Pedosphaera parvula Ellin514: one gene and its partner. Each later gene encodes a partner of the first gene's protein in a complex. Links are inferred from orthologs where the notes say so. Each region holds a gene or a part of one and is shown on either strand. Other genes may lie near its edges.

What was found.
Region 2: the proteins of nuoD (region 1) and CFLAV_RS23655 are in contact, whole or in part, in a cryo-EM structure (PDB 6ZJN), measured with the Thermus thermophilus proteins. The link is inferred for Pedosphaera parvula Ellin514 from one-to-one orthologs. Residues at the interface, in WP_223903221.1 of Thermus thermophilus: Met26, Thr27, Asn29, Gly31, Pro32, His34; in WP_096411116.1 of Thermus thermophilus: Glu45, Ser46, Asn48, Pro50, Ala51, Gly52, Glu53.

What each region holds. Positions count from the first base shown.
Region 1 is NZ_ABOX02000014.1:128,461-143,241, forward strand. The notes cover bases 4,922-7,733. They hold nuoD (NADH dehydrogenase (quinone) subunit D), read left to right. Parts: upstream 4,922-5,597; coding sequence 5,598-6,869; downstream 6,870-7,733. Other genes in these bases: CFLAV_RS13375 (NADH-quinone oxidoreductase subunit C), read left to right, coding at 4,922-5,589; CFLAV_RS13385 (NADH-quinone oxidoreductase subunit NuoE family protein), read left to right, coding at 6,866-7,402; nuoF (NADH-quinone oxidoreductase subunit NuoF), read left to right, coding at 7,546-7,733. Also shown: CFLAV_RS13345 (HTTM domain-containing protein), read left to right, coding at 1-800; CFLAV_RS13355 (hypothetical protein), read right to left, coding at 1,284-1,514; CFLAV_RS13360 (GMC family oxidoreductase), read left to right, coding at 1,835-3,802; CFLAV_RS34115 (gluconate 2-dehydrogenase subunit 3 family protein), read left to right, coding at 3,783-4,235; NADH-quinone oxidoreductase subunit NuoB, read left to right, coding at 4,367-4,876; more of CFLAV_RS13375, read left to right, coding at 4,918-4,921; more of nuoF, read left to right, coding at 7,734-8,982; CFLAV_RS13400 (NADH-quinone oxidoreductase subunit G), read left to right, coding at 8,992-10,680; NADH-quinone oxidoreductase subunit NuoH, read left to right, coding at 10,689-11,834; CFLAV_RS13410 (NuoI/complex I 23 kDa subunit family protein), read left to right, coding at 11,847-12,395; CFLAV_RS13415 (NADH-quinone oxidoreductase subunit J family protein), read left to right, coding at 12,426-12,920; NADH-quinone oxidoreductase subunit NuoK, read left to right, coding at 12,920-13,225; nuoL (NADH-quinone oxidoreductase subunit L), read left to right, coding at 13,235-14,781.
Region 2 is NZ_ABOX02000041.1:2,874-17,727, reverse strand. What follows is about bases 6,072-8,956. They hold CFLAV_RS23655 (NADH-quinone oxidoreductase subunit A), read left to right. Parts: upstream 6,072-7,261; coding sequence 7,262-7,651; downstream 7,652-8,956. Other genes in these bases: CFLAV_RS23650 (phosphoglucomutase/phosphomannomutase family protein), read left to right, coding at 7,737-8,956; CFLAV_RS23660 (uracil-DNA glycosylase), read right to left, coding at 6,476-7,138; CFLAV_RS23665 (DUF2905 domain-containing protein), read left to right, coding at 6,262-6,474; CFLAV_RS23670 (ABC transporter ATP-binding protein), read left to right, coding at 6,072-6,245. Outside these bases: CFLAV_RS23690 (PP2C family protein-serine/threonine phosphatase), read left to right, coding at 1-572; CFLAV_RS23685 (response regulator), read right to left, coding at 755-1,219; CFLAV_RS23680 (ATP-dependent helicase), read right to left, coding at 1,240-3,318; CFLAV_RS23675 (hypothetical protein), read right to left, coding at 3,386-4,255; more of CFLAV_RS23670, read left to right, coding at 4,416-6,071; more of CFLAV_RS23650, read left to right, coding at 8,957-9,173; CFLAV_RS35715 (hypothetical protein), read right to left, coding at 9,187-9,363; CFLAV_RS23635 (hypothetical protein), read left to right, coding at 10,531-10,752; CFLAV_RS23630 (ABC transporter permease), read right to left, coding at 10,771-12,438; CFLAV_RS23625 (ABC transporter permease family protein), read right to left, coding at 12,483-14,123; CFLAV_RS23620 (ABC transporter ATP-binding protein), read right to left, coding at 14,205-14,854. UniProt on the Escherichia coli protein: NDH-1 shuttles electrons from NADH, via FMN and iron-sulfur (Fe-S) centers, to quinones in the respiratory chain. The immediate electron acceptor for the enzyme in this species is believed to be ubiquinone.

The DNA of each region.
Region 1 (14,781 bases):
TCTATCTGCTGGCTTACTTTCTTGCATTTGCCCCCAACGTGGAACTCCTGTTCTCCAACCACGGAGTCTACGCTCCTTACCTTCTGCCAGACCTTGGTCTGCCCGTATTCTGGGCCTGGCTCCTCTATCTATTCACCCTCCTCGTAATTTTCGGCTTCACTCTCGGCTATAAAACGCTTTTTCTAACACCCTTGGTGCTGTTGCTCTACTTCTATTATTTCACCCTGAACTTTGCCACCAACAATACCTCCTTCGATCGCCTCAACCTGATCCTGCTGGTAATCCTGTGCTTTGCCCGGCTCGATGGTGCCTGGGCGCTTGGCAAACGTGCCGTTCCCGGCAAAGGCAGAGAACCGGGCGTATCCATCTGGGCCATCCGCCTGATCACCATCCAAATGAGCTTTTTATATTTTGGCGCAGGATTCTGGAAGCTCATCAGCCCTTACTGGCACACCGGGGAGATGATGCACTGGACCCTGATCGGCCCCTGGGGAACGCCTCTGGCCTTTTCCTTTGTGCGCCTTAATCCTCCTGCTGGCCTGTTCACCCTCCTGACCTGGAGTGTGATCCTCTTGGAACTGACAATGCCCCTGATGCTATTCAATAAACGGCTTCAGGTTTACGCTTTTGCCGCAGGTTTCCTCTTCCATCTTTCCATCGCTGTGCTGCTGAACATCCCGGAATTTATGAATTGCGTCTGTGCTTACGTGCTCTTTGTAAATCCCGCTATGGTGCAGCGATATGGAAACGCTTTGTTCCAAAATCTTGGAAAGGTATTCACGAGGCTTGCTCACGAATAGTGCCGTGCCAGCTTCGTTGACAGAGCGATTCATAAAGGGGTATGAACCGGAATGATGGGTTATGAATGACACGCCTAGATACGATGGCACTCATGCCAAAAAGGGCTCGCCCATTAGGGCATTGGGTCAAGAGATAAAAAGGTATCGTTCCCAATTATTTTTCTTTTGGGTTGCTTACGACTGCCAAGGAGCTGGTTTTCTTAAGTGCCAACTCGAACCCGTCATTTCAATTTTGATTCCGGACCCGCTTTCATTGAAGCGATCCGTTCAGTCACCCATCTGGTTCTAGCGCTGTTTGGGAAAGCTCGGGCTTTCCCTGGAGTGGAATGTTTTCATCCCACTCCGGCACCCAATCCGCCTTCTGGCGGATCCAGAAAACATTCAGTTCCGGTCCGTGTTCATTCAGTTTTAAGGGGAGACCAGTCCGTACAACAAAAATGCCAGCAGGAAGTCTGCTGGCATGTGTAAAAAGTGACAGTTGAATTACTTGGCAGGAGCGTCGGCCTTCTTTTCTTCCTTATGGCACTTCTTGCAGACCTTGCCTTCGGCAGCGGCCTTCTGGCAGCACTTATGGTCGCACTTCTTGCCCGCTTCAACGGTGGCTTCGCAGCAGCCCTTCTTGTCAGCCTTCTTGTCGTCGGCTTTGGCGATGGTGAGGGAAGCGAGGAGCGCGGCAGCGCAAACGGCAATGGTCAGGGACTTGATGAACTTCATATGATTATTGAGAGTTATATTATTATCTTCTGTTCCAAATCTTCCCGGTATCGCGGCGACTCAGCCAGGATCCGGAAGGTATCGGATTAGGCGGGAATCTAGCGAGAACAGGGGGATTGTCCACAACTTTTTGATGTAATAGCATGTGCAATTAAGGCGAAAAAAGGGGCAAAACAAGGAAAGGGGAGGGCGTAGGACTACAAGCCAAGCGGGCGGGTCAAAAAAGGTGTCATCCGGCAAGCACTGAACCAATTACCGGGTTTGTGGTCCAAAGTTCGCCAGTATTGACCGACGAAGGACTTACTGGTTGTAATAGTGTTATGCCAGTAATTACGAGCAGCAAAACTCACAAGGAATATGATGTCATCGTCGTTGGCTCTGGTGCCGGCGGCTCGATGAGTGCCTATGTGCTTGCGAAGGCAGGCGTCAAAGTCTTGATGCTGGAAGCGGGGCGCAATTATGAACCGGAGAAGGAGACGCCGATGTTCAACCTTCCCAAGGATGCGCCGTTGCGCGGAGCCAGCACGCCGGATAAGCCTTTCGGCTTTTACGATGCCACGGTTGACGGTGGCTGGAGGGTGCCCGGGGAGCCTTACACCATGGCCCAAGGCACGGAGTTTACTTGGTGGCGGACACGCATGCTCGGCGGGCGAACCAATCATTGGGGGCGCATCGCTCTACGCATGGGGCCATATGACTTTAAACCACAATCGCGCGATGGCATGGGAATCGACTGGCCGATCGATTACCCCGATCTCGCTCCTTATTATGACAAGACGGAGGAATTGATTGGCGTGTTCGGATCGAATGAAGGATTGGAGAATACACCGAACTCACCAGCAGGAATTTTGCAGCCGCCACCCAAGCCGCGCGGATATGAACTCCTGGTTAAAAAACATTGCGATCCGCTGAAAATTCCAGTTATTCCTTCTCATCTCGCAATCCTTACCCGTCCGCTGAACGGCAGACTTGCATGTTATTACGCAACATCCTGCGGTCGTGGATGTTCCATTAAAGCAAATTTTCAATCCACCACTGTGCTGCTCCCGCCAGCGGACAAGACGGGCAACCTGGATATCGTCACGCAGGCGATGGTCCGGGAGGTCACGTTGGATTCCAGCGGCAAGGCGAACGGAGTTATTTATGTGGATAGGCTTACCGGCAAGGACGAGCGCGCTCAAGCCCGGGTTGTAATCCTGGCCGCCAGCGGCTGTGAGTCAGCGCGCATACTTCTGAATTCCAAGAGCAACTTGTTCCCCAATGGCTTGGCGAATAGCAGCGGCAAAGTTGGCCGTTATTTGATGGATACAGTTGGTTCCGGGCTGGGAGGTCATATTCCGGCGCTGGAAAACGTGCCGCCTCACAATGAAGATGGTGTTTCCGGCATGCACATGTACATGCCGTGGTGGGGTTATAAGGACCAAGCGGTCGGCAAACTCGACTTTCCGCGCGGTTACCACATTGAATTCGGTGGCGGTCGCCGCATGCCATCGGCAGGGATGTTTGATGGACTGGACCGGCTCACCGGCGGCAGCTACGGCAAGAAACTCAAAGAAGACGCGCGCCGCTATTACGGATCGTTCGTCTGGTTTGATGGTCGTGGCGAAATGATTCCGAACGACGATTGCTACTGTGAGATTGATCCCAATGTGAAGGATAAGTGGGGCATTCCGGTGCTGAAATTCCATTGGAAATGGGCAGATGCTGAGATCAAGCAGGCGGCACACATGCAAAAGACCTTCGCGCAGATCGTTGAAGCGATGGGTGGCAAGGTGCTGGGCGACGGGCCGCAATTGGATGGATCCAAAGCCATCCTGCCGGGCGGCAAAATCATTCATGAAGTCGGCACGACCTGCATGGGCGCCAAAAAGGAAAAATCGGTGCTCAATCAATATTGCCAGGCTTGGGATGTAAAAAACCTCTTCGTCATGGACGGCGGACCGTTCCCTTCGAATGCTGATAAAAACCCAACTCTCAGCATCATGGCATTGGCCTGGCGCAGTTCCGACTATCTGGTAGATCAATTAAAGAAAGGGCAACGTCTAATAATCTCCAAAACCCAAGTTAACCAGAACCATTTCAGCAATTATGAGCGAAATCGAACCGAAAAGAATGGCACGTCGCGAAGCCATCAAGTGGGTTGCAGCCACGCTGGCAGTATTTCCGGCATTAGATTGGGACAAGGCCACGGGCGGTCCGGGAAAGTTATCGCAATGGACTTTGAGCGATCCCAACCTGATGCATCCGATGGTTCCGTGGGAACGGACCATGACGAAGGAGGAGCTTAACAGCCTCTCCGCGCTTTGTGACGTCATTATTCCGGAGGATGAAAAATCGCCCAGCGCCAGCAAGGTTGGCGTGCCGGATTTCATCGATGAATGGGTAAGCGCGCCCTATCCCCAGCAGCAGGAGGACAAAAAGCGGATTCAGGAAGGCATCGTCTGGTTGAACGCAGAGTCGAAAAAGCGGTTTCAGAAGGAATTTGCCGATCTTTCAGAGGAGCAGAAAACCAAAATCTGCGACGACATTTGCTATTCCCCCAAAGCCAAGCCGGAATTTCTGAATGCTGCTTATTTCTTCACCTGCGTTCGCGATCTGACCACCACGGGCTTCTACACATCGAAGGAAGGAACCAAGGATCTGCAATACATTGGCAACACGCCGTTGTTCAGCTTTAAAGGCCCGCCAAAGGAAGTTTTAGAACATTTAAAGCTGGTTTAACCTATCGGGGAGCAACGTTAGGCCAGCTTCTTAAGAGGCGTGTGCTTGTGAAAAAAATCACAAATTCAACTTGCCTGACTTTTCTTTGCTGATTAGTTTCCTTAAGACAGTGGTATTTAAGCCACTAATTTATGCAAACAAGCACCGAATTCGGTTACAATTCCAAGGTCGAGGGCGACGTTATTGTCACCCGTGTCGACGCGGCCCTGAACTGGTTTCGTAAGAATTCACTCTGGCCGATGCCGATGGGGCTGGCTTGCTGTGCCATTGAATTAATGGCTGCCGGTGCAAGTCGTTATGATATTGCCCGGTTCGGTTCCGAGGTCATGCGTTTCTCCCCCCGTCAGTCCGATGTGATGGTTGTGGCGGGCACGGTGACTTATAAAATGGCGATGGCCGTAAAGCGCATTTACGATCAAATGCCTGAGCCCAAGTGGGTAATTGCCATGGGCGCCTGCGCTTCCACCGGTGGGATGTATCGCAGTTATGCCGTGCTGCAGGGTGTGGATCGCATTATTCCGGTCGATGTTTATGTCGCTGGATGTCCACCGCGTCCTGAAGCGCTGCTGGATGCCTTAATCAAGCTCCAGAACAAAGTCTCGAAAGAGCCTACCTTATCGAATTTGAAGAAAGTGGCATAAGTCGGAGTCACTTATCCGGTAACTCAGAAAAAATCATAGTCATGTCGTCCCTCGAACTAGCACAACAGCTCAAAGCGAAATTCGGTGATCTTATTTCCGATCCCGCGGAGTTTCGTGGAGAAGTGACGATTAAGATCGGCGATGCCGAGCGCATCGCCGAAGTGTGTGCAGTGGCCAAGAAGGAACTGGGTTTCGATTATTTGGTGGATCTGAGCAGTGTTGATAATTACGGCAACGACCCCCGCTGGACACTGGTTTATGAGCTTTACGGCTACGGACACCACTGCCATCTGCGGTTGAAGACGGATGTCAGCGAAGAGAAGTCAGAACTTCCCACCATTTCCACCGTATGGCGCACTGCCAACTGGCATGAGCGTGAAATTTACGACATGATGGGGATTCGTTTCAGCGGGCACCCTGATTTGCGCCGGATTTTGATGTGGGAAGGCTATCCTTATTTTCCTTTGCGCAAGGATTTCCCGCTGGCGGGCAAACCGAGCGAAATGCCTGAAGTGGCATTTACGAAACCGGCTCCGCTTGAAGGCGGGCCGTTCGTTACCATTGCTGGCGGCAAGGACCGCATCGCCCGCGAACCACGTGTCCGCATCCCGGAAACGGATGCCTTGGAACTTAATGCGCGAGTGGAGCGTCGCGATGACATCAAGGATGCCCACGGTCATTCGCATGGTCCTGGTCCCATTGAAAAGAAGTAATTTGAATCATGGCCACCGTTCACGACATAGAATTTAAAGACCCGCACGCACGCGCGGCTGATGCCATTTCAGCAGCTCCCGCTGGAGCGCAGGATTTGCCGGAAGCTGAAGGTGAAAAAATGGTCCTCAACATGGGACCTTCACATCCGGCCACCCATGGCGTGTTGCGCCTGGTGCTGGAGCTTGATGGCGAAATCATTACCAAAGCGGCTCCCGATGTCGGTTATCTGCATCGTGGAGATGAAAAGATCGCCGAGAACATGACTTACACCCAGTTCATCCCTTATACGGATCGACTGGATTATTTGGCGCCTTTGGCCAACAACGTGGCTTATGCGCTGGCCGTCGAGAAACTGATGGGGATCGATAAGGATTTGCCGCTGCGTTGCCAATATATTCGCGTGATTTGCTGCGAATTGGCGCGTGTTTCGGCTCACCTGTTGGGGTTGGGCGCGTTCGCGATGGATGTCGGCGCGCTGACCGTCTTCCTGCACACCTTCACGCAACGCGAGACGATTTATAATCTCTGTGAAGCTTTGACTGGCGCTCGTTTCACCACCAGTTACACACGCATCGGCGGTGTTTCGCGGGATATTCCGCCGGGATGGGTGGAGCAATGCCGGAAATTTTGTGATGAAGTCGTGGTTAACTTTGATGAGTCGGAGAAGCTGCTGACTCGCAATCGTATTTTCGTGGATCGCACCCGTGATATGGGCGTGATTTCCAGGGAAGATGCGATTGATTATGGTCTGACCGGCCCGAATTTGCGCGGCAGTGGCGTAGATTTCGATATGCGCAAAGCGCATCCTTATCTCGTTTACGACAAACTCCAGTTTGATATTCCCACAGGTTCGGTAGGTGATTGTTACGATCGTTACCTTGTGCGCATGGAAGAAATGCGTCAAAGCGTGCGCATTCTGCGTCAATGTCTGGATCAGTTGCCGGATGGGCCTATACGTGTGGCCGATGGCAAAGTCGGTTTGCCTCCGAAGGAAAAAGTTTTGACCTCGATGGAGGAGTTAATTCATCAGTTCATCAACGTCACCCAGGGAGACAATGCGCCGCCGGGAGAAATTTATTTTGGTGCTGAGAATCCGAAAGGCGAACTCGGATTTTATATCAACAGCACCGGTGGTGGCACTCCGAATCGGATGAAGATTCGTGCGCCATCATTTGTGAACCTGAGTATTTTGCCGCACCTGCTGCCGGGTCATATGATGAGTGATACCGTGGCGATTTTGGGTTCGCTTGATTTCGTAATGGGAGAATGTGATCGATGAGCGCACCTGATTCCACCCAGCAAAACCGCGCCAGTGTCCTGTCGACGGGCAATTTTGTTGTTCCGCCAGCATTGGAAGCTGAGTTGAACGAACTTGTGACGCATTATCCCGTCAAGCGGAGCGCATCATTGATGTTCCTGCATGCGATTCAAGAACACTTCGGATATGTTTCGAAGGAAGCGATTGAGTGGATTGCGAAGAAGCTCGAGTTGCAGCCGATCAACGTTTACGAACTGGTGACATTTTATCCGATGTTCCGGCAGGAGCCTGCGGGCAAGCACCAGATCAAGGTGTGCCGGACATTGAGCTGTGCGCTCGGTGGTTCGCACAAGCTGCATAAGTATTTTTGTGAAAAGCTCGGTTTGGACAGTCATGCACATGGGGTTCAAACCACGAAAGACGGCAAATATTCGGTCGAGTTTGTCGAATGCCTCGCGAGCTGTGGCACCGCGCCAGTGATGATGTGTAACGAGGACTTCTACGAAGGGGTCACGAATCAAAAAGCGGACGAGATACTGGGAAAATGCAAATGAAACTCAAGAATGGCTGCCGAACATGGATTCGAACCATGACAGACTGCTCCAGAGGCAGCCGTGCTACCATTACACCATTCGGCATTCCGAGTGGTGACAAAATAAAGGGTTTGGCCAGAGAGTCAAGCTGTTCATAGCTAGATATGCCTCAAGAATTTCGCCTCATCTTAAAAAATGTCGATCAGCCGGGTTATACGGCTGATATGGAGTGCTATTTGCGTCATGGAGGGTATGAAGCCCTGAAGAAGGCTTTGGCCATCCAGCCTAAGAGTTTGCCCGATGGCAAGTCGATGAGCGGTCCGGAGCAGATCCGTGAGGACGTCAAAGTTTCCGGTTTGCGCGGTCGCGGTGGCGCTGGTTTTTCCTGTGGTTTGAAGTGGTCTTTTGTAGATCGCAAGAGTGGCAAGCCGATTTACCTGATTTGCAATGCGGACGAATCGGAGCCGGGGACCTTCAAGGATCGCCAGATTCTGCATAAAGACCCGCACCAGATGATCGAAGGGATGATTATCTCCTGCTTCGCGAATGACGTGAAGCTCGCCTATATTTATATCCGTGGCGAATTTCCCGATGGTGCGCGCATTTTGAACAAGGCTTTGAAGGAAGCTCGGGCGAAGAATTTCCTCGGAAAAAACATCCTCGGCAGCGGCTACGATTTGGAAATTCACGTCCATCGTGGAGCGGGTGCTTATATTTGCGGTGAAGAGACGGGTTTGATTGAGTCACTCGAAGGCAAACGTGCTTATCCGCGTATTAAGCCACCTTACTTCCCGGCGATTTTGGGTCTCTACATGTGCCCGACGATTGTGAACAATGTCGAGACGCTTTGTCAGGTGAAGCATGTGGTTGCAATGGGTGGTTCGGAGTATGCCAAGATCGGAACTCCGAATAATACCGGCACCCGCATCGTGAGCATCAGCGGGCAGGTGAAGAAGCCCGGTTATTATGAGATTGAAGTCGGCAAAGCGACGATTGGCCAGTTGATCAATGAATTTGCAGGCGGTCTGCACGATGGGCGAAAACTTAAGGCGATTATTCCCGGTGGTTCCTCAGCCAAGGTGTTCAAAGCGGGAGAAAAGTTTAAGCTCAAGAAGAAGGGGCCGGACGGCAAGGATATCGAGCAGGAAGTGGATATGCTTGACCTGCCGTACGACTTCGATTCGCTCATGGCTGCGGGCAGCATGTCCGGTTCCGGTGCGATCATCGTGATGGATGATTCGGTGGACATCGTCGAAGCACTGGCGAATCTCAGCGAATTCTACGCCCACGAAAGCTGCGGCCAATGCACACCGTGCCGGGAAGGCTCGCTCTGGATGAGCAAGGCGTTGCATCGCATGACCCACGGTGAAGGTCGCAAACAGGATGCGGAATACCTGCTCAAGATTGCAGACAACATTCCTGGCGGACGCACCATTTGTGCATTCGGCGAAGCTTGTTCGTGGCCAGTGCAGAGCTTTGTGGGTAAATTCAAAGACGAGTTCATTGCCAAGGGCGAAGCAGATGAGGCCAAACGTGCTGCCGCCAGTTCTGGCGCGGGCCCGACGGCGGATTTGAAAATTGCCGCCAGCCCAACACACTAAAATTTTAATATGTCGACAGTAGCGACAACGGAAAACAAGCCGGCTCAGCCAGCGATTGAAACCATCAAGATCAAGGTTGATGGGAAGGAAATTTCTGTGCCCAAGACCGTGCCGGATCCCATGACTGGCAAACAGGTTCCGACCACCATGATCCAGGCCTGCTCGATGGCCACGGTGGATGTGCCGCATTATTGCTATCATCCCAAGCTGCCGGTGGCTGGAAATTGCCGCATGTGCCTCGTCGAATTCGGCACACCCGCCATGGGACCGGATCGAAAGCCGGTGATGAATCCCGATGGCACGCCGAAGATCGCCAAGTCTCCTCGTCCGGCGATTGCCTGCGCAACGCCGATTTCGCCTGGAATGGAAATTTACACCACGACGCCTGCCGTGAAACAGATGCGTGAGGGTGTGTTGGAATTTTTGCTGATCAATCATCCGCTGGATTGCCCGATTTGTGATCAGGCTGGTGAATGCAAGTTGCAGGAATATTCAGTGGATTACGGTCAGGCCACCAGCCGATTCGTGGAGCCAAAGGTTCACAAACCCAAGCGGGTGGATCTCGGGCCTCGCATCATGTTGGACGACGAGCGTTGCATTCTTTGCACACGTTGCATCCGTTTTTCGCGCGATATCGTTGGGGATGATGCATTGGGCATCGTGAATCGTGGCAGTTATAACACGCTGAGCGCTTATCCCGGCAAATCGTTTGATAACAACTACACCCTGAACACGGTGGATATTTGCCCCGTCGGTGCGCTGACTTCCAAGGATTTTCGTTTCAAGATGCGTGTTTGGTTCCTGAAGGAAACCAAGAGCGTCTGCACCAGTTGTGCAACCGGCTGCAATATCATCATCGGCTCACGTGAGGAAAAGGTTTACCGTTACGAGCCGCGCGAGAATGATGCGGTGAATTCGACGTGGATGTGCGATTCCGGTCGCTTGAACTACAAGTGGATCAATCGGGACGACCGCCTGACGGAAGTGAAAATTGGGTTGGCGCAGACCACCTGGAGCAATGTGCTCAAGCAGATTGGCGAGAAGTTGGCCAAGGCTCAGCCGGGGTCGGTGGCGATTGTAGGTTCGGCTCGTCAGACGAACGAAGAACTGTATTTGCTTTCGAAGATTGCCAAAAAGTTCAATGCGATTACGGATTCCGTGCCGCGGACTGGTCCAGGCGACAAGATATTGCTCAGCACGGATCTTAATCCGAACAGCAATGGCGCGAAGTTGACGGGCATTTCTCCGGCAGAGATGGGATCGAATTTGCCGAAGATTGCTGATGGTATTCGCAAAGGCAGCATCAAGACCTTGATTGTGTTTGGTGAAGATGTGACCAAGGTTGGCATTGGCGAAGATTTGCTGGGCAAGCTGGAAAACTTGATTGTTAGCGACATTTTGCCTAATAAAACGACGGAAAAAGCCAACTTCCTATTGCCAGGCTGTGCTCATGCTGAGAAGCGCGGCAGCTTTGTGAATGGCAAAGGTCGCGTGCAGAAATTCATGCAGGCGATCGTCCCGCGCGGGGAAGCTCGTCCGGAGTGGGAATTTTTGCATGAACTGGTTCATAATGTGACCGGCAAGAATGGATATTCCTCAATCGAAGGTTTGTTCAACCAAATGGCGCAGGAAATCCCGGCGTTCAATGGAGTCACCTGGGCGTCGCTGGGTGACAAGGGTGTGACGATACAAATTTAATTTCAGAAATGGATTACTTGCACACATTCAGTCCCATGCTTGCAGAACTCGGCCCGACGGGGCAGATGGCGCTGTGGAGTTTTGTTAAGATCGCCATCCTGGTCGGCGTGGTGCTGACGATGGTGGCTTACGCTGTTCTTGTGGAACGAAAGGTTTCAGCCTTCATTCAGGATCGTGTGGGGCCGAACCGCGCGGCGCCTCCGTTCATCGCCGCAATTCCGGTGCTTGGACCTTTTCTTGTTCGACTCGGCATTTTTCAGCCACTTGCGGATGGTTTGAAGTTTTTGCTAAAAGAAGATTTTACTCCGGCGCATGTGCGCAAGATTTATTTCTGGCTGGCGCCGATGATTGCGATGGTGCCGGCATTGCTGACCTTTGCGGTGATTCCATTCGGTTCCAATCTGGGTGGGCAGCGGATGGTGATTGCCGATCTGAATGTTGGCATTCTCTATACTTTCGGAATTGTATCGTTGGGTGTGTATGGAATTGTGCTGGCGGGGTATGCAGCCAACTCCAAGTATCCTTTCCTGGGTGGCATTCGTTCCAGTGCGCAGCTGATTTCGTATGAAATTGCGATGGGCATGTCCGTGATCCCTGTTTTCATGTTGGTTGGTAACCTAAATCTGAGCGGGGTAATTCATTATCAAACTGGTGGGCTATTCGGAATCAGTTGGTTGCCAAACTGGTTGTTATTTAAACAGCCGCTTTCGTTTATCATTTTCATTATTGCAGCTTTTGCCGAAACCAACCGCCTTCCGTTTGACTTGCCGGAAGCAGAAACCGAATTGGTGGCCGGCTACCACACGGAATACAGCTCGATGAAGTTCGCGCTGTTCTTCCTGGGTGAATACGCAAACATGATTGCCTCGTCTGCGATGATGGTCACGTTGTTTTTGGGAGGCTGGACGTTGCCTTGGTTCGGTCTGGATCAACCAGCGGATTCAATTGGCATAGGCTTGCTCCATATTGGAATTTTCATCGGTAAAATCATATTGTTAATGCTGATCTTTATCTGGATACGCTGGATGTTTCCGCGCTTCCGGTATGATCAGTTGATGGATTTGGGGTGGCGTCGTTTTATTCCCCTGGCTTTGGCTAATATTTTAATCACGGCAGTTGTGTTGTGGCTGGTGGCACTCAAGAACACCCACTAACGGATTTGAAGAATGATTGTTAAACGTGAAAAACTAAGTTTCTGGGAGCGGCTTTATCTCCCCGCGCTTTGGGGTGGTCTCAAGGTCACAGGTCGCCACTTCCGTCGTACGCTTTTTCAGGGTAAGACCGTGACGATGGAGTACCCGGAACAGAAATGGACTGTGCCGCCGGGTTATCGTGGTGCGCCCTACCTGGTCAAGGATCAAGAAGACCGCACGAAGTGTGTCTCCTGCCAGTTGTGCGAATTCGTTTGCCCGCCCAAAGCGATTAAAATCATTCCTCCCGGAACCGAAGGCGATCCGAAGGTTGGCAATGTGGAGAAGGCTCCCAAGGAATTTGAGATCAATATGCTCCGGTGCATCTTCTGTGGTTTTTGCCAGGAAGTTTGTCCGGAGGAAGCTATTTTCCTCATGAAAGATTATTCCCTGACCGGCACCAGTCGGAAAGAAATGATCTATAACAAGGAGAAGCTGCTTTCGTTGGGCGGGATTCATCAGGACAAGATTCAGAAGTGGAAACATAAAGCCGAAGAAGCCAAGGAACAGGGCATGACCCCGTAAGGCCTTCTATCGAGCAAGGAACCCTTTTAAATGCCAGAGTATCTGTTTTACATATTTGCGGCGCTGACGTTGATTTGCGGTGCGTTTGTCATCATCAATCGCAATCCGATCAACAGCGCGATGTGTCTTGTGTTGTCAATCGGCTCGATGGCGGGGTTGTTCGTGCTATTAAACGCCTTCTTTTTGGGTGCCGTCCAGGTGTTAGTATATGCAGGCGCAGTGATGGTTTTGTTCCTCTTCGTGATCATGTTGCTTGACCTCAAAGCTGAGGAACGGCGCAGGGTCAATCTCTTTGGAGCAGTTACCGGAGTTACTTCCGTGGCGGCCATTGCTTTCATATTTTACAAGGCCTTGGCAGCATCCAAGGATCAACTACCAAACGTGACTGATCGTGCGGTCGGGGGGACGGTGGAATTGGGCACGAAACTGTTTAGCGATTACCTGCTGCCTTTCGAAATTCTGTCCATTCTGCTCCTGGTGGCGATGGTGGGCGTGATTCTCCTTAGCAAGAAGGATTTAAAATAATGCAAATCGGCCTCGAACATTATCTGGTCGTCAGCGGGCTTTTGTTCAGCCTGGGAATGCTGGGCGTCATCATGCGCCGGAATCTGCTGGTGATTTACATGTGCCTGGAGTTGATGCTCAACGCGGCGAACCTGGCCTTGGTGGCGCTCTCCCGTTTTAACGGCAAACTGGATGGCCAGATCATGGTGTTTTTTATCATAACGGTTGCTGCGGCCGAGGTGGCTGTCGGTTTGGCATTAATTGTGGCGCTCTACCGGAAACGGCAGACGGCTCACGTGGAAGATCTTACCACACTGAAGTATTAGGCCGATTCCATGAGTGAAATACCTATAGAAAAGTTTGCGTGGCTGATTCTGTTTCTGCCATTGGTTTCGGTGGCATTGATAAGCCTTATTCCCGGCATCAAGTCGAGGCCGCGCGTCAGCGCACAGATTTCCATTGCCGCAGTTGTGGTCTGTTTTCTTCTCACTTCGATTCTGTATTTCGTTTTACAGAATTCGGGACAGCAGCAGTTTCCGCAAATCACCGCCACCTGGCTTCAAGTTGATTACTTAAGGATCGATATAGGACTGAAGCTGGATGCGCTGAGCATGATGATGATGCTCATTGTTACGGGCGTGGGCGGCCTCATCCACATTTTCTCGTGGGAGTACATGAAGGGCGATCCCGGTTACAGCCGCTATTTTGCCTGCCTGAGCCTGTTCATCTTCTCCATGCTTGGGATCGTTATGGCGGACAATTTCCTGATGATGTTCATCTTCTGGGAATTGGTGGGTATCTCCAGCTATTTGCTCATTGGTTTCTGGTATGAAAGGCCCTCGGCGGCCGATGCTTGCAAGAAAGCGTTTCTTACCAATCGTCTCGGTGATTTTGGATTTTTAGTAGGCATCCTGCTCGTGTGGGCCACCCTGGGTCACCGTTTAAACTTCGATGCTTTAAAGCAATATCTTGATAAGCACACCTTGGAGTTTGCGGGGGTCGCGACTGCGGCAGGGCTGTTGGTTTTCTGCGGTGCAGCTGGCAAGTCGGCGCAATTTCCGCTGCACGTCTGGTTGCCGGATGCGATGGAAGGCCCGACGCCGGTCAGCGCTTTGATCCATGCAGCGACGATGGTGGCGGCGGGTGTTTACATGCTCTGCCGGATTTATTTTCTGTTAGACGTGTCAGGTTCGCACGCGTTGGAAGTCATAGCGTGGATTGGCGGAATCACCGCCTTATTGGCGGCCGTCATAGCGATCCAACAAAATGACATCAAGCGCATCCTTGCCTATTCCACCCTGTCGCAACTGGGTTACATGGTGATGGCGGTGGGAACTCATGGGCCGACGCCTGCGATGTTCCATTTGACCACGCATGCGTTCTTCAAGGCGTTGTTGTTCCTTGGAGCTGGTGCGGTGATTCATGCAGTGCATCATGAGCAGAATATTTGGAAGATGGGGGCGTTGAGGAAAAAAATGCCCACAACATTTGTAACTTTTACGATAGGCACGTTGGCATTGGCAGGATGTCCACCACTTAGCGGCTTCTACAGCAAGGATGGCATTTTGGGGCAGGCCATGGAGACCCATCATTACGGGCTGTTTATTCTGGGTTTATTAGCTGCCATATTGACCACATTCTACATGTTCCGTTTGGTGTTTGTGGCGTTCTATGGTGCGCCGAGATCGGAAGCGGCTGACCATGCGCATGAAGCACCCGGCATGCTGAAGTGGCCCTTGATAATCCTGGCTGTGTTCAGTTTCATAGGCGGAGTTATTGGGATTGAAGGAGTGTACGGCAAATTCTTTGAACCGGAGAAAGTAGAGCATGTCGCCAGCTGGGTGGATGGAATCATGGCCCCCATTAATGATTCTCCGCTCGC
Region 2 (14,854 bases), on another replicon or contig:
TCATCGCCGATGTCTCCGGGAAGGCCATACCCAGCGCGCTGGTGATGACGATCTGCCGTTCTGCCATCCGCGCGCAGGCGCGATTAAGTGAATCTCCAACGGAGGTTTTGCAACATGTGCACGAGTCAGTCATACCCGATTTGCGCGAGGATATGTTTGTCACCATCCTTTACGGAATTCTGGACACAAATAATCGGACCTTTACCTTCGTGCGTGCAGGTCATGATCCTGTACTTTGGTACCACGCAAATACCGGGGTTATGGATGTGATCGCTCCAAAAGGAATGGCGGTGGGCATGGACCGGATTCATCGACTCGACGAGCGTTTGGAAGAATGCAAATTGCCGTTGCTTCCGGGAGATATAATCACCCTTTATACCGACGGCATTACTGAAGCACTGAATGGTGAAGATGAGGAATTCGGTCGTGATCGGTTGATTAACACCATCAAAAACGTCGCACACGAAAATGCGGATAAAATATTGCAGAGCATCTTTGAACGACTTCGCCAATTCACCGCAGATATCCCACCGCACGATGATCGAACATTGATTGTCATCAAGGCCGGTTAGGTCTTGGCACCGATAACCTTTCTGATTTCCGCGATCATTTGGCACTCCCAACTTCCTGGTAACTACTTTGTGGCAATCCCCGCATTCTGCTCATGGCTGGTTGTGAAACTATTCCAAAGGGATATGAAACGAGCCTGGTTGTAGGCACTGTGATCCCCATTCCTTGCCCGCCTGCCTGACGTTTACTTTGATGAGGGCGGAATGGCCCCCACCGAAGTCGGATCAAGCAGGAATGCCTCAAGATTTTTGACCAACTCAATCAACCTGGCATGTTGCAAAGTTTTGGCATAAAACGCATCCGCACCCAGGCTTCGCACCCTCTGGATATCGCCCGCTATGGATGCACCCGAAAGCACAACCGCCTTCAATGAGGAAAAATTTTGTTTTTGGAGCCACTCCAAAACCTGGAAGCCATCCAGTCGGGGCATTTTCAGGTCAATTAAAACCAAGTCTGGGAAGGGCCAAAGTTGACGATCGGAATAAGTTCCCGTCCCCCCCAGGTAGGCAACAGCCTCCTCACCGTCGCGCACCGAACCGACCACCTGAAAGCGCGTCGATTCACGAAGCGCACGCTCCATGAAAAAGCTGTCTTCTTCAGAGTCATCTGCAATCAGGACAGAATACTTTTTAATGACTTTTAAAGACACGGCAGGGCTTTTAATTGTGTTTAACCGTAAGGATTTATGGTTTTGAGGTTCCACTCATCCAGGGATTCCTTTGGAAGCTCACTCAGAAAGCGCGATGGCTGCTGCATGGCATCGCCACTGCCGCCGGGCATCATCCGGATCAGTGGATAACTAAGGTAGAGTTCATTACGGGCGCGCGTGATTGCCACGTACAAAAGGCGACGTTCTTCTTCCTCGCCTTCAGCCGTGTCCAATGAACGGGCAGATGGAAATAATCCATCACAAAGCATGATAATAAAAACCACGTCAAATTCCAATCCCTTGGCTTGGTGGATGGTGGAGAGTTTCACCTGTTCATTGTCATTGTTTGCAGGTTCGTCAGTTTCCGCTTCGAGGTTTGAAAGCAATGCCAGTTGGGCCAGAAACTCTTCAGTGGTGGAAAATTGCTGTGCAAAGAGCGCCAACTGCTCGATATCATCGAGACGGTTCCGGTAATTGGCATAATTTTCCTGCAAATGCTCGTCGTAACCCGCTTCCACTATCAGACGGATCATCTTATCAGTTTTCCCACGCACTGGTTCAGTCTCCAATTGTGAGATTGTGGCTACAAATTGTGCCCAGGCCACCGCTGTCTTCTTGGGCACCGCAGAAGCGCTGGCTTGTAGCGCAGTCGCAACGGGATTCCGATCAGCTTTCGTACTTGTCTCGCTGGGAAGCAAAGTGTCCCTGGCATCCGCCTGCAGATTTTCCGGAATTACTTTGAATGCGGACTGGAACCTGGCCCAGAGTTTATCAGCTCCTTTTCCTCCCACTCCGGGCAAAAGTTGCACGAGTCTCTTGAATGCCAATTCGTCACGCGGATTATTCACCAGCTTAATATACGCCGCTACGTCCTTGATGTGGGCCTGCTCAAAAAACCGGATGCCGCTGGTGATGCTAAAAGGAATATTGCGACGCGTAAGTTCCAGTTGGAGTTCAAGTGCGTGAAAATGCGAACGGTATAATACCGCCATTTGATTCATATTCACGCCTTCCTCGCGCAGTTCCAACATGCGTTGCGCTACAAAAGAGGCTTGTTCTGAAGCGGTCATGCACGGAACCAGAACGGGCTTTAATCCGGACTTGCGGGCCGGCGTGAGCTGCTTTTCAAATTGCTTCACATTCGCGGAAATGGCCGCGTTGGCCAGGTTAAGAATTTCCGGCGTGCTGCGATAATTGGTTTCGATCTTATAAACCCTGGCCTCGGAATAGCGCTCGGGAAACTTGATAATATTCTGAAAATTTGCCCCTCGCCAGGCATAGATACTCTGGGCGTCATCCCCAACCACCATCACGTTATGGTGACGCGCCGCGAGGAGATCAATAAGCTCGCTTTGCAGCGCATTTGTGTCCTGATACTCATCCACCAGGATAAATTGAAAGCGGCGCTGGTAATGTTCACGAACTTCCGGATGTTCCTTCAAAAGCTTCAGCCACAGCTCAAGCAAGTCATCAAAATCCATCGCGTTTGTGGATTTCTTCCGTAAAATATAACGTTCCTTTATATCGGCAATCTGCGGTGCCAGATTTTCGAAATAATCGTATTCTTGTGCGAGAACCTCAGGAATGGAGCGCTGCGTATTGAGTCCTAATGAGAAAATGTCGGCCAATACATCGGCCTTCGGAAAACGGGTGGCCTTGACGTCGATTTCTGCCTCGGCAACACAAGCATCAACCAAATCCTTCGCATCTTCGCGATCCATGATGCTAAAATCGCGCTGGTACCCAAGTAAAGGAGCGTGCTGGCGAAGAATGCGATTCCCAATGGAGTGGAAAGTCCCTCCCCACAACGAAGGTAAATCCTGGCCCAGGAGATCCGATACACGGCGCATCATTTCGCGCGCCGCCTTGTTCGTGAAGGTCAGGAGAAGGATTCGATCTGCCGGAATCCCCTGCTCCAGTAAAAAACCAACTCTAAACGTTAGAGTCCTCGTCTTTCCCGAACCCGCTCCGGCAATGACAAGGGATGGCCCCGGCGGAGCCGTCACGGCGGCATGTTGCTGTTCGTTCAACTCCCGTGCATAGTCAACATGCAGTTCAACAGGCGCATTAAATGGGTGCAGCACATATTCGCGCGACATAAGAACAAGTTAAGGCATGTGGAAAAAGTAAAAAGCGAAAAAGGATTAAATCACCCGGAAGCAGGAATTAATGAACAGATTCCCTATATTCTTTCAGACGTGTTTTCAGACGCACCATGTTGGCTTCAATTTTCTCCAGATAATAATTCGTCCCGGCGGGATAAGGATGGTTGAGAAAACGAAATACGGCTTCAAAATCAGTGTTTAACCTCGGCTGCACATATTTCCCCCAAAAAACTGGAGTCTTTTGCATCAAATCTTCGGCACTGCAGAACGTTCCCACCATCACGGAGCGTCCGGCACTGAACACGGTCGCTTCGGCAAACTCAGTGTACAGAACAGGCAATTTATCCACATAGTCTTCGGCGGCCATTTGCCCCAGCAAATCGGCGGTTCCTAATGCCAGACCAATGAGTTTTTCTGCTTCGCTCTGAAAGGGAATCTGGCCGATGACAGCATTGATACCTGTGCAACTAATCATGTGCTTGACCGCTTTGATCTCTTCCGGCGCAAAGCCTTTCTTTTGCTCCAAAAAAAGTTCGACCAAAGCCATACTCCGGTCCACATGCGTGGCCGTATATTTTGCTCCTGTGCCGTCGTTATCCCCCTGCTTTTTTAGATATCCAGTATCGTGAAAGAGAATGCCGATAAGCCCCAATTGCAGCATTCTTTCCGTGATGGCTGGATGGATGCCCGCCTTAAAATGACCGTTTAACAACCTTGCAAAGCAAAGGGTTCCCTGCAAAGTATGCTCAAAATCGTGGTAACAGGCATCAATCGGCTGGTATCCCGCAATTCGACCGGCGAAACAATCGCTCGCCCAATTAAATACTTGAGGAACAAACAACGCGTCCCCTTGGGGAAACATTGTTAGATAGGCGGATTGAACTTCAGCCTCTACCGCTGTCGCATCTTTGGTCACGACGGGAGGATACATTATTAAAAGGAAAATACTTCAAATTCTATCAACATGCACGCCTTTTCTGCGGTTGCAACCACTCTGGAACTGCTCGCCCGTTAGTCCGGGAAAAATGGAATCACAAATCTGGTGTATTCTTTCCAATTTCAAGTTTTGATGTTAATTATAGGCTTTGAAAATGTCACATCGATCTGCTCCATACTCCAGGAAGGACCCAACCTTCAGCGCGAAGTCCCGCTCCACCTGGGAGGTTGTTCGACGCGTATCCGTATACCTGAAGCCGTATAAGCTCATGGCTTTTGCCACCATGGCTTTTGCCTTGCTCTCTACCGGATTTAGCCTGGCGTTTCCCAAACTCGCGCACTTGATTATCGACGATGTGATCCTCAGTAAAAACGCGGCGCATCTTACAAGGTACGGTATTGGATTAATTGGAGCCTTTCTGTTCCGCGATCTTTTTAATAGCCTGCGTATTCGAATCAACAACATCTTTGAACAAAATGTGATCTTCGACATGCGACGGGCAGTCTACGCACGTCTGCAGCGCCTGCCAGTTGGATATTTCGACCAACGTTCCTCGGGCGATCTCATGACACGGGTGTTGGAAGATGTGAATTCAGTCGAACGGGTGCTGATTGACGGGACAGAGCAAGGCACAGTCGCAATTCTTAGCATCATCGTAGTACTGGTTATCCTATTCTGGACGAATCCGCTATTGGCGGCAGTGGCCTTGATTCCCATTCCCCTGTTGGCAGGTGGCGCACTCTGGTACACGCTCACGGCGCATCGCCGTTACCGTCTCCAACGCGAATCGGCGAGCGCCATGAACGCTCTCCTGATGGACAATTTGCAGGGTGTGCGACAGATAAAAGCCTTTGGCCACGAAAATCATGAGGACTCACGCTTCGCCAACCGTGCCGACGATTTGCGCAAGGGAAGTCTTGCTGTAATGCGCGTGTGGGCCTGGTACTCACCGGCCATGACCTTCGCAGCATCTCTTGGCGTAAGCCTTGTTCTCTGGCTCGGAGGACGGCAGGTTTTAGACGGCAAACTCTTGCCAGGCCAGCTGGTCGAATTTTTATTATACCTCTCGTTCTTCTACGAACCCATACGCCAATTGCATGCTTTAAACCAGATGTTGCAAGCCGCGCGGGCGGGCGGTGAACGTGTGTTTGATATTTTGGATGCATCGGTGGAACGAGCCGATAGCCAATCTCGAAAGGAACTCCACATTCCCGTCCGTGGTGAGGTGGTATATACCAATGTGAGTTTTGGCTATTCAAATGCGAAACCAGTACTTCATAACGTCTCTCTGCACGCTCGGGCGGGAGAGATGATCGCCCTGGTAGGACCGACCGGCGCGGGTAAATCAACTTTGGTGAATCTATTACCGGCCTTCTACGAGATTACCTCAGGTAATATCACCATCGATGGTCAGAACATCGGTGGCACCGAGCTGGAATCATTGCGTAAACATATCAGCGTCGTGAGTCAGGAGGCTTTTCTCTTTAACGGCACTATTCGCGAAAACATTTTATACGGCAAACTGAATGCCACGGAGGAGGAAATGATCGGCGCAGCCAAAGCAGCCAATTGTCACGATTTCATCTGCAGGCTGCCGGAGGGATATGACTCGCGCGTCGGAGAGCGCGGAGTTAAGTTGAGTGTAGGTGAGAAACAGCGTGTCAGCATCGCCCGTGCCCTGCTGAAGAATGCGCCAATTCTGATCCTCGACGAGGCAACTGCCAGCGTCGATACGGGAACGGAAAAGCTGATTCAGGAAGCTTTGGAGCGGCTAATGAGAAATCGAACCAGCTTCGTGATTGCTCATCGCCTCAGCACTATTCGCAAAGCCAATCAAATTCTGGTCATGCAACATGGTGAAATTATCGAACGCGGCACGCATGATGGGCTCCTGGCGACCGGTGGCTTGTATGCCAGGCTTGCGCGGATACAAAACACAACTTTCATCGAAGACAGTTTTGAAAAATTGACAGCGGTGGAATAGGAAAAAAATTGGTATCATGAATGACTTAGGAAAACTTCTCGTGGTCATTGGTTTGCTGCTTGCCACGGTGGGTGTCTTGCTTTGGACGGGTATTGGCAGAAGCTGGCTGGGACGCCTGCCAGGGGATATCCATTATACGCGGGGAAACTTTAGCATTTACTTTCCGATAGTTAGCTGTGTGATTTTAAGCCTGGTCCTGACGTTACTGATGTGGCTGTTTAGAAGATGAATTACAGCTTCTTCATCTCGCTTTTCAGCAGCGCAAAATCTTCCTTGATCTTCTCTGCAAGTTCCTCCCGGTAAAAGCGTACCGCCGGGTGATAAGTAACCAAAAATTTACGTCCCTCATGTTCAACGATGCCACATCGAGCCTCTTCAACTGTCTTCTTTCCCAACATTTTTTTCACCGCCACACCACCCAACAGCACAATGATCCTGGGATTAATCAATTCGATCTGACGGTAAAGATAGAGAGACGTGCACGTCTCAATCTCCCCGGTTTTGGGCGTGCGATTCGATGGTGGACGACACTTGCAAATGTTCGTGATGAAAAAATCGGAACGATCAAATTCGCTTCCCTCCAATACATGATCAAGAAATTTACCGGAACTACCCACAAACGGCCGTCCAGTCAAATCTTCATTACGACCTGGAGCTTCACCAATTATCATTACTTTTGAATTGAATTTGCCCTCTCCCGGCACGGCCAAAGTCCTGGATTTGTACAAGGGACAGGCCGTGCAGACACGAATTTTCGAATCCAGGGATTCCAACTCCTTGACGACCTTTGACTTTGCAGGGCCGGGAGCTGATTGAATCACCGATCTGCTCTCCATAGCTGCTTTTTCCAGACCTCTTTTACGATTGGTGCCTGTGAGGACTTTAGCTTTCACAATAAACCTCTTTTACAAGTTTCCCTCGCTTTTCGCTTCGCCGCAAACGTTTCCATATGGGGATTAACACCGTTAATTGCATTTCCACTTGCCAAACCGGTCAGGCGTTTTTAGATTCAACCCATGGGCGAAACGCAGTTAGAACAGTACATTCCAGTCTTGATCCTGCTTGTAGTGGCAGTCGGGCTATCCGGGACAATCCTCGTCAGTTCGGTCTTGTTCGGAAAGCTTGGGCGGCGCAGTCGCATCAAGGATACTGCTTACGAATGCGGCATGCTTCCGATTGGCGAAGGTAACACCCGTCTTTCAGTTAAGTTTTACCTTGTGGCCATGTTATTCATCCTATTCGATATCGAAGTAGTTTTCCTTTATCCTTGGGCGGTGGTTTATAAAGAAATGCTGGCAAAAAATGCCAATCTGATTTTTGGCTCGATGCTGACTTTCCTCGGTATTCTTTTTGTAGGTTACATCTACGCATTGAAAAAGCGGGCTTTCGACTGGAAGACCAGTTAATCTGGAAACCCGGTTCGCCCGGTTCGGATTGGCGTAGAAGTTCGAATCTAACTGACCTCGGAACGGTTAATCTCACACATCTTTTATGCCTTCAGCTATCAAATTTGGCACCTCCGGATGGCGCGGTCTGATTGCGCGCGACTTCACTTTTGACAATGTACGCCTCGCTACTCAAGGCATAGCCCAATACCTTAAAGCGGAACTTGCCAACCCACAGTCGCCTATTCACGGCCGGAAACCGGTAATTATTATTGGTTACGACACCCGTTTTTTGGGAAGGGAATTTTCATTAGCGGCAGCCGAGGTTTTGGCCAGCAATGGATTGATTCCTCTCCTGTGCAATCGAGACACCCCTACCCCAGTCATTGCTCATACCATTCGTGCGCGGAAGGCAATCGGTGGAATCAATATGACTGCCAGCCACAATCCGGCAGAGTATCAAGGTCTTAAGTTTTCCACTTACAATGGCGCGCCAGCGACACCTGAAGTCACCAGACAGGTGGAAGCACATATCGAGCAACTGACCGGGCAAAAGTGGAATTTTAAAGGTGCAGTGGTTGGGACCTACGAGTGTAAAACAATTGATCCGCAACCGGATTATTTCAAACAACTGCGGAAGCTTGTCGATTTCGCCACCATCAAAAAGGCAAAGCTAAAGATTGCCGTCGAGTTGATGTATGGAACCGGTCGCGGATATCTGGATACACTGCTCGCTGAGACTGGCGCCAAAATTACTGTTTTCCACAACGAATTGAACCCTCTCTTCGGCGGACACCATCCTGAACCGAATGCGGAAGGAATGCATGAAGTGAGTCTGCTGGTTCGTAGCGGAAAAGCACAACTTGGCCTGGGGTTGGATGGAGATGCAGATCGCTTTGGCATCGTGGACAAGGATGGCACGTGGCTGACACCCAATCAGATTCTGGCACTTGCTCTTTACCACTTAAAAAAGAACCGGCACTGGACAGGAGCAGTGGTCCGCACGGTGCCTACCAGTCATCAGGTGGATGCAGTCGCTACAATGCTGGGCGTCAAACTGCACGAGACACCGGTTGGCTTTAAATATATTGGCGCGCTCATGGAGAGTGAACCCGTTATTGTAGGCGGTGAAGAATCTGGAGGTTTGAGTGTGAAGGGTCATGTTCCGGAGAAGGACGGCATCCTCGCCTGCCTGCTCATGGCGGAACTGGTTGCGACCGAGAAAAAATCACTTGGAGCCATTCTGAAGCAGATTGAAAAGACCACCGGTGAATTTCACACGGATCGTATCAATGTCGCCATCCCTGCGGAAAAGAAGGAAGCTTTGCTAAAGAAATTAGGTTCCGGTCTGGAAACGATTGGACCATTCAAGGTGGAAAAGTTCATTACTACCGATGGATTTAAGTTTCTGCTGCCCAAGGGCGAGTGGGTCGCCTTCCGCGCTAGTGGAACTGAACCGCTTATTCGCTGTTACATTGAAGCCAAATCCAAACCTCAGTTGAAGAAGTTGCGTAGCGCCTGCCAGAAATTACTGGCTTCCTAAATGTGACAAACCATCAACTGAAGCGAGCCAACCTCTGTTCGAGTGCGGATAGGTTGGAGGCTTTAGGCACAATGTTTGGAAAATCGGCTAATATCTGTTCGTAAGTTGGAACAGTTCCCCATGCGGTTACCGTAAAGGATTCCAGGAGCTGTTTGGTTTCCAAACCGAGTTCGCGCTGTCGTTTTTCCATTCGCTTGCGTAAAGTTGCCGTCCATTCGTCGAATGATTTTGGCGTCGCCATGTCGTGTCGCCCCACCCAGGGAAGCTATTCACTGATTTGTGATTGATGGCACCACGTTCACACGTCCCTTCCCTGCTTTTCATATTGCTGTAAATCACAAACGACCGGCTCTGCTTAAATAATAGAGCGCAAAACCAAACCCTACGGCGAGGAGGATTCCCGCCAATAGAGCACAAATAAAAATTCGATATGGACGTTTTGAATCGTACGCTTCCGCTTTAGGTGAGAAAATGTTTCGTATATTACTTCCTCTATTTGCATTTTTTTTCATCGGCGCTTGTTTGGCTGCGGTTGAGGTATCCGAAAATTGATCTGAACGGCGGGATTAAGAATTGAAACCAGGAAGCGGTGCCCCGAGGCTGGCAAAAGGTGATGGCCCGTTTAGCCTGGGCAAAGGGAAATTCGATAGACAGGTGGACCGATCGATTGAACCTTGCTTTTTGAAGGCAGGGATTTGATTAGAATAACTCATTTACTGAATAACCCATACTTGCCAATTATTTATTTTCGAGTAACTTTATTTTGGTTCCTCATTGAGGGATGTTAGTGGGGGGCGGCTCTATCCGGGGTCCGCCCCTTTCGTTGCTCTCAAAACTTTGTCAGCAAATTGTCTGATGAACGGCCTTTTATGTGGAATCAGAATCATTTCGCCAGTCTGCCATGATTCGCAACGAAACTGATTCCCGATCAACTAAATTATTTCCTTATCCTGCTTCGACGTGATTTTCTTCTTTTATGAGCATCAATAATTAAAAAGAGGAACACGAGTATCCCTAAAATCACCAGCACCATCACAACCGGAGAGTTATGCCAGGCTTCCTGCAAAGATTTATACAACAACTTAAAATCCATCTGCTCTCCTCGCTACAACTGACTATAATTTAATCCCCCATATAATCCTAGGGCTCAAACCGCATTTTAAACTCGAAGGTCAGAAGGCGGGAAGCATACATGGAGAGTTGAGTAAGTTATTTGGAACCTTTTAAGGTTTTAAAATGGCGGAGAGAGAGGGATTCGAACCCTCGGAAGGATTACTCCTTCACAGGTTTAGCAAACCTGCGCTTTAGGCCACTCAGCCATCTCTCCGAACCCCACTAATCAACAGTGGAAATACAAATGACTCAAGACAAATTTCCTGCAAACGCAATACTTTTATACCCCATCGGCCAGCTTATGCAAGTCCATCAGCCTGGCTTGGATAAGGCAGAACGGAATCACCCAAGCCAAATTTTCTCGTTACACGAGGAACAACCTTCCCACATGATTATTTCAAAATGCCCGAACTATCTCGCTTTAAAAGTGCTTGCCTGCCTGCCGGTTGTCATTACGGCTCAATAATTGGATTCCTAAACGCATTTAGGAGATCGCTGCCGAAGGAAGGATTGGTGCCTGACCACTTGGTTGCGAAGGACTTAATCCTGCAGGCGGTGTTGGGGGAGTAAAACGATGCATCGCCACATTTCGGAATTCACTCTCCAATCTTTTTTTGGCGGTGACGCCAAAGATCACATCAACCAAGATCCCGAGAACGAACCATGATCCGATAAGAAACTTCGGATCTGATAGCGTGGAGTTATACGCCGCCTGCCCGATTGTAACCAAAAGCATCATTCCCGACCATAGAATCCATGGCAACACCATGGTCTTTGTTACTGTTATGCTCGTGGCACGATTCGAGTTCCTGGCCGTAAGTCCTCCCCACATGGCAATCCATCCCATGGCGATCAAATCAGCCACCAACATGCAAATACCAGCGACCCACATCAGAATATAAGCTCCTCCGACTTCCCCTTTGGGCGCCAGCATGAAAATAATTTCAATGAGCACCAGCAGAACCACCGGGCCAAGAAACTGTCGGCGCAAAGCCAGCCACTGCCCTTTTAGGATATCAGAAACGCTCAGCGGGGTTGACAGCAACCATTCCAAAGCGCCACTTTTTCTATCCTCCCCCAGTCGCCTTCCAGCTTCCGAAGCCAGCCACACTTTGATAACAGTATTCAACAACAACGCGGTAACAACGTAAATCACCTCATTAAACCAGTCATTGCGGAATTCGATGCATCCCCATGCCCAAAGACACGCCACTGCTCCAAACACCAGCCATACGTGCGCCGGTTTGGAACGTGCTCTACCCGCCAGCCAGAAAAATGCGTTCACATCCAAAAGTTTCTTACGAAATGCCTGACGCTCGGTGGTATCTCCATAACTCCACCGGTGCCAGCGATCCCGCCACATCGCCAAGCGGCTCCCCGTCGGTTTATCCTGCCAGGAACGCGGAACTATTGCCGAGGCGGCCAGCAGAAATATCCAGGACAGCCCGTGCATGATTCCAACCGACCACCAAAAGGGCTTCGCTGTCCGGGCAAAGTTTTGATCAAACACCAAATAGAACGCATTAAAAGGACAAGGAAGCAGGAAAATTGACTCCCATTTCGGCGAGCGGCTGATCCATGGCACCCAGGCAGCCAAGGCTGGCAACATGGCAGCAAAAAAAAGTATGATGATAAACGTCCCTGCCATCGCTTTGCGGGGACTCTGACTCAGTGACGAAACCACGATGCCGATCGAAAGTGAAAACAAAAAAGTAACCAACAAAACCAGCGTCATTCGCCAAAACTCACCATTAGTAATCCCACCCATCAACAACGGGATGGCAAGCACCGGGAAAATTGCCATCAGCCCGTAAAATCCATTTAGTGATGTGGCAAACAATTTACCCAAAATAACATCGTAACCCTTCAAGTCGGTCAAAAAGAGCAAACCCAGCGTGCCTTCTCGTTTTTCTTCGCTTAGGCAGTCCGCGGTGGAACGCACTCCGGCCACCAGGCAGTAAAGAAAAGACAGGACCGAAAGAGTTTGAAATAAGTTTTGCCCGAATTCTTTGGGCGGCTTGACCTGATTGATCAAATAAACGATTCCTCCGGTCGCAATCGCTGCCAGCGCGATGGCACAACGTATCCAATACGTAGCCCGGCGTCGCGAAGCCACTCGCAGTTCACGTCCAACGATCGGTAGAAAGGTCATCTTTTTATAGCGATTCCAGGTTCAGTTTCACTTTATTTGGATTTTCAAGCCAGTGATTTTTCAAAAGCAAAATTGCGACTCACGAGATTACGATGCAGCTTCCGCGCCAACATAATCGCCGCCAAAATTTGCCAAAGTGTAATAAAGCCTCTCGAGTACACCACCACATATATCAATCCCTCAAACAGATCGGTTACGTCTGTTATGCTCCCCATCCCATATCCTGACCCGCCCAACAATAGGGAAACACCGAAGCCCAGGCCGGACTGCAATCCTGCGGGGATAATCAAACCAACAAAGAGTGTAAAAAGAAAAGCACTGACGAAATTGCTCTTTCCGAGTGAATAGTAAAGGCCGATTACGGGCAGCGTGAAGAATGCCACTCCAAAGAACAGGACATAACTAAAGTCAATCCTATGATCGAGCAGCGAACCAAAATACATCCAAAGCACCATGAGTACCACCAGGGCAGGCAGAAATTGACTCCACAAACCACGTAAACGCCCGCCAATTATTTGTTGTACAGTAACTGGAGAAACCAATAATAATTCCAACACACCTGTTTCCCGCTCGCGACGAAAGCTGCTGGCGGCACTCACACTGATACCCATGATCAGTAGCCACGCCATTAGCTGCTGCATTATCTGCAGGCCGCGATACAAACCTCCGGGCACGGCCATGCTGTAGAGGGAAATCATGATCGAAAACCATCCCCAGGTAACCAACCTTCCAGACCAGGTCCGCTGCTCCAACCACCCAATCGGGTTCTTATTCAGCTTGCGCCTCATCCAGCGTTGAAGAAACGTCACACCCAACACGGGTGTAAAAAATGTTTTTTCCACCCAAACCTGTTCCTTTGATGGCGGTTTATCCTGCCATCCTCGCCGCAGAGGCCAGCCAGCAATTTTGATGCTCAGCAATAACGCAAGGAATGAAATAACGGTTACCACAACCTCGGCTATCAACCAGTTGATCCGTTGAGGCGTAGCGATGGACGCCAACTGATGTCCCCAGGCGCCATCAAAATCCAAGGCATCATAAATTCCGAGCGCCAGATAGTTCGGGGATGAACCGGTGAAATTGGCCCAGCTAAAAACCTTTCCACCCAGCGCCGCGAAAACTCCTTGTCCGTGGAGATATCCAAAAAAAATGAAAAAGCACATGCCGAAAGCGTAGGCCAACAGCAAACAACGCAGCCAGGCTTTGCCTGTCGAAGTCGCCAGAATTCCTGCCGCCATCGCCCAGCACAAGGAACTGAAGTTTACCAATCCACAAATCACTGCCTCCTCCCAGCTCACACCGCCCAGCAGAAAAGGGATGGTCATGACTGGAATCACCGCCACCCACAAGCTGAACGCTCTCAAGCCATGCACCAGTCCTTTTGCAAGAACGATGTCTCGCGCCTTCAATGGAGTTAAAAAAAGCAACCCCAACGTGCCCTCACGCTTTTCCTTGCTGATGCTATCAGCCGCCAGCGGAGGGACCATGATCCATATCGAAAAGAAAAGGGTCAGATTGATATACCCAAAAAGTTTTCCACCAAGTTGTGGGGAGAACCCATTGTTCACCGCAAAAATAAAGCATACCAGTAGCAGGATCATTACCCCGATCACGCGCAGGAGATAAGTGAATGAATGCCGCGCCTGCGTCCTCATTTCACGTGCTATGACCGGTAGGGCGTTCATGCGCTCAACTTAACTCCAGTTGAAGGAGCCAACTACATCACTTCGAAAAAAAATCGCCAGACTTTATGTGAGCCTTTCAAACTACTGTGTTTCGCCGCGAGTCACCCGCAGGAAGACTTCTTCGAGACCAAGCTCATCTTCCTGAAGTCCCGTTAATTTTAATCCCCCACGCACCAGGGTGTCCGCCACAAATCCATGGTCTACATCATGATTGACCATCGTCACCTTGATTCGACCATCTACGGCAAGAGCTTCAGCCACCTCGCTGTGCCCCTTCAGCAATTCTATCGCCTTGCTATTATCCGATGCCACCTTCACCCAGACCACCAACCCCGCCGACATCTGGTCCCTGACTCCCTGCACAGGTCCGGCATAGATTAACTTGCCTCGTTCAATAATCGCCACGCGGTTACAAAGCGTCTGCAACTCGCTCAAAATGTGGGATGAAATGATGATTGTTTTTCCCAACCGCTGGAGTTCCTGCAAAATGGCCATCATTTCAATGCGCGCCCGTGGATCCAGACCGCTCGCCGGTTCGTCCAACAACAGCACCTGCGGATCGTGAATCAACACGCGCGCCAGTCCCAGGCGCTGCTGCATGCCACGACTCAAAGCGCCAATCAGTGCTCCTTTCTTCTCGCTCAACCCCACGAGTTCAAGCACGTCATTCACCGTCTTCTCACGTTGCGCGCTCGGTATTTTGTAACACGCGCCGAAGAAGTCCAAATACT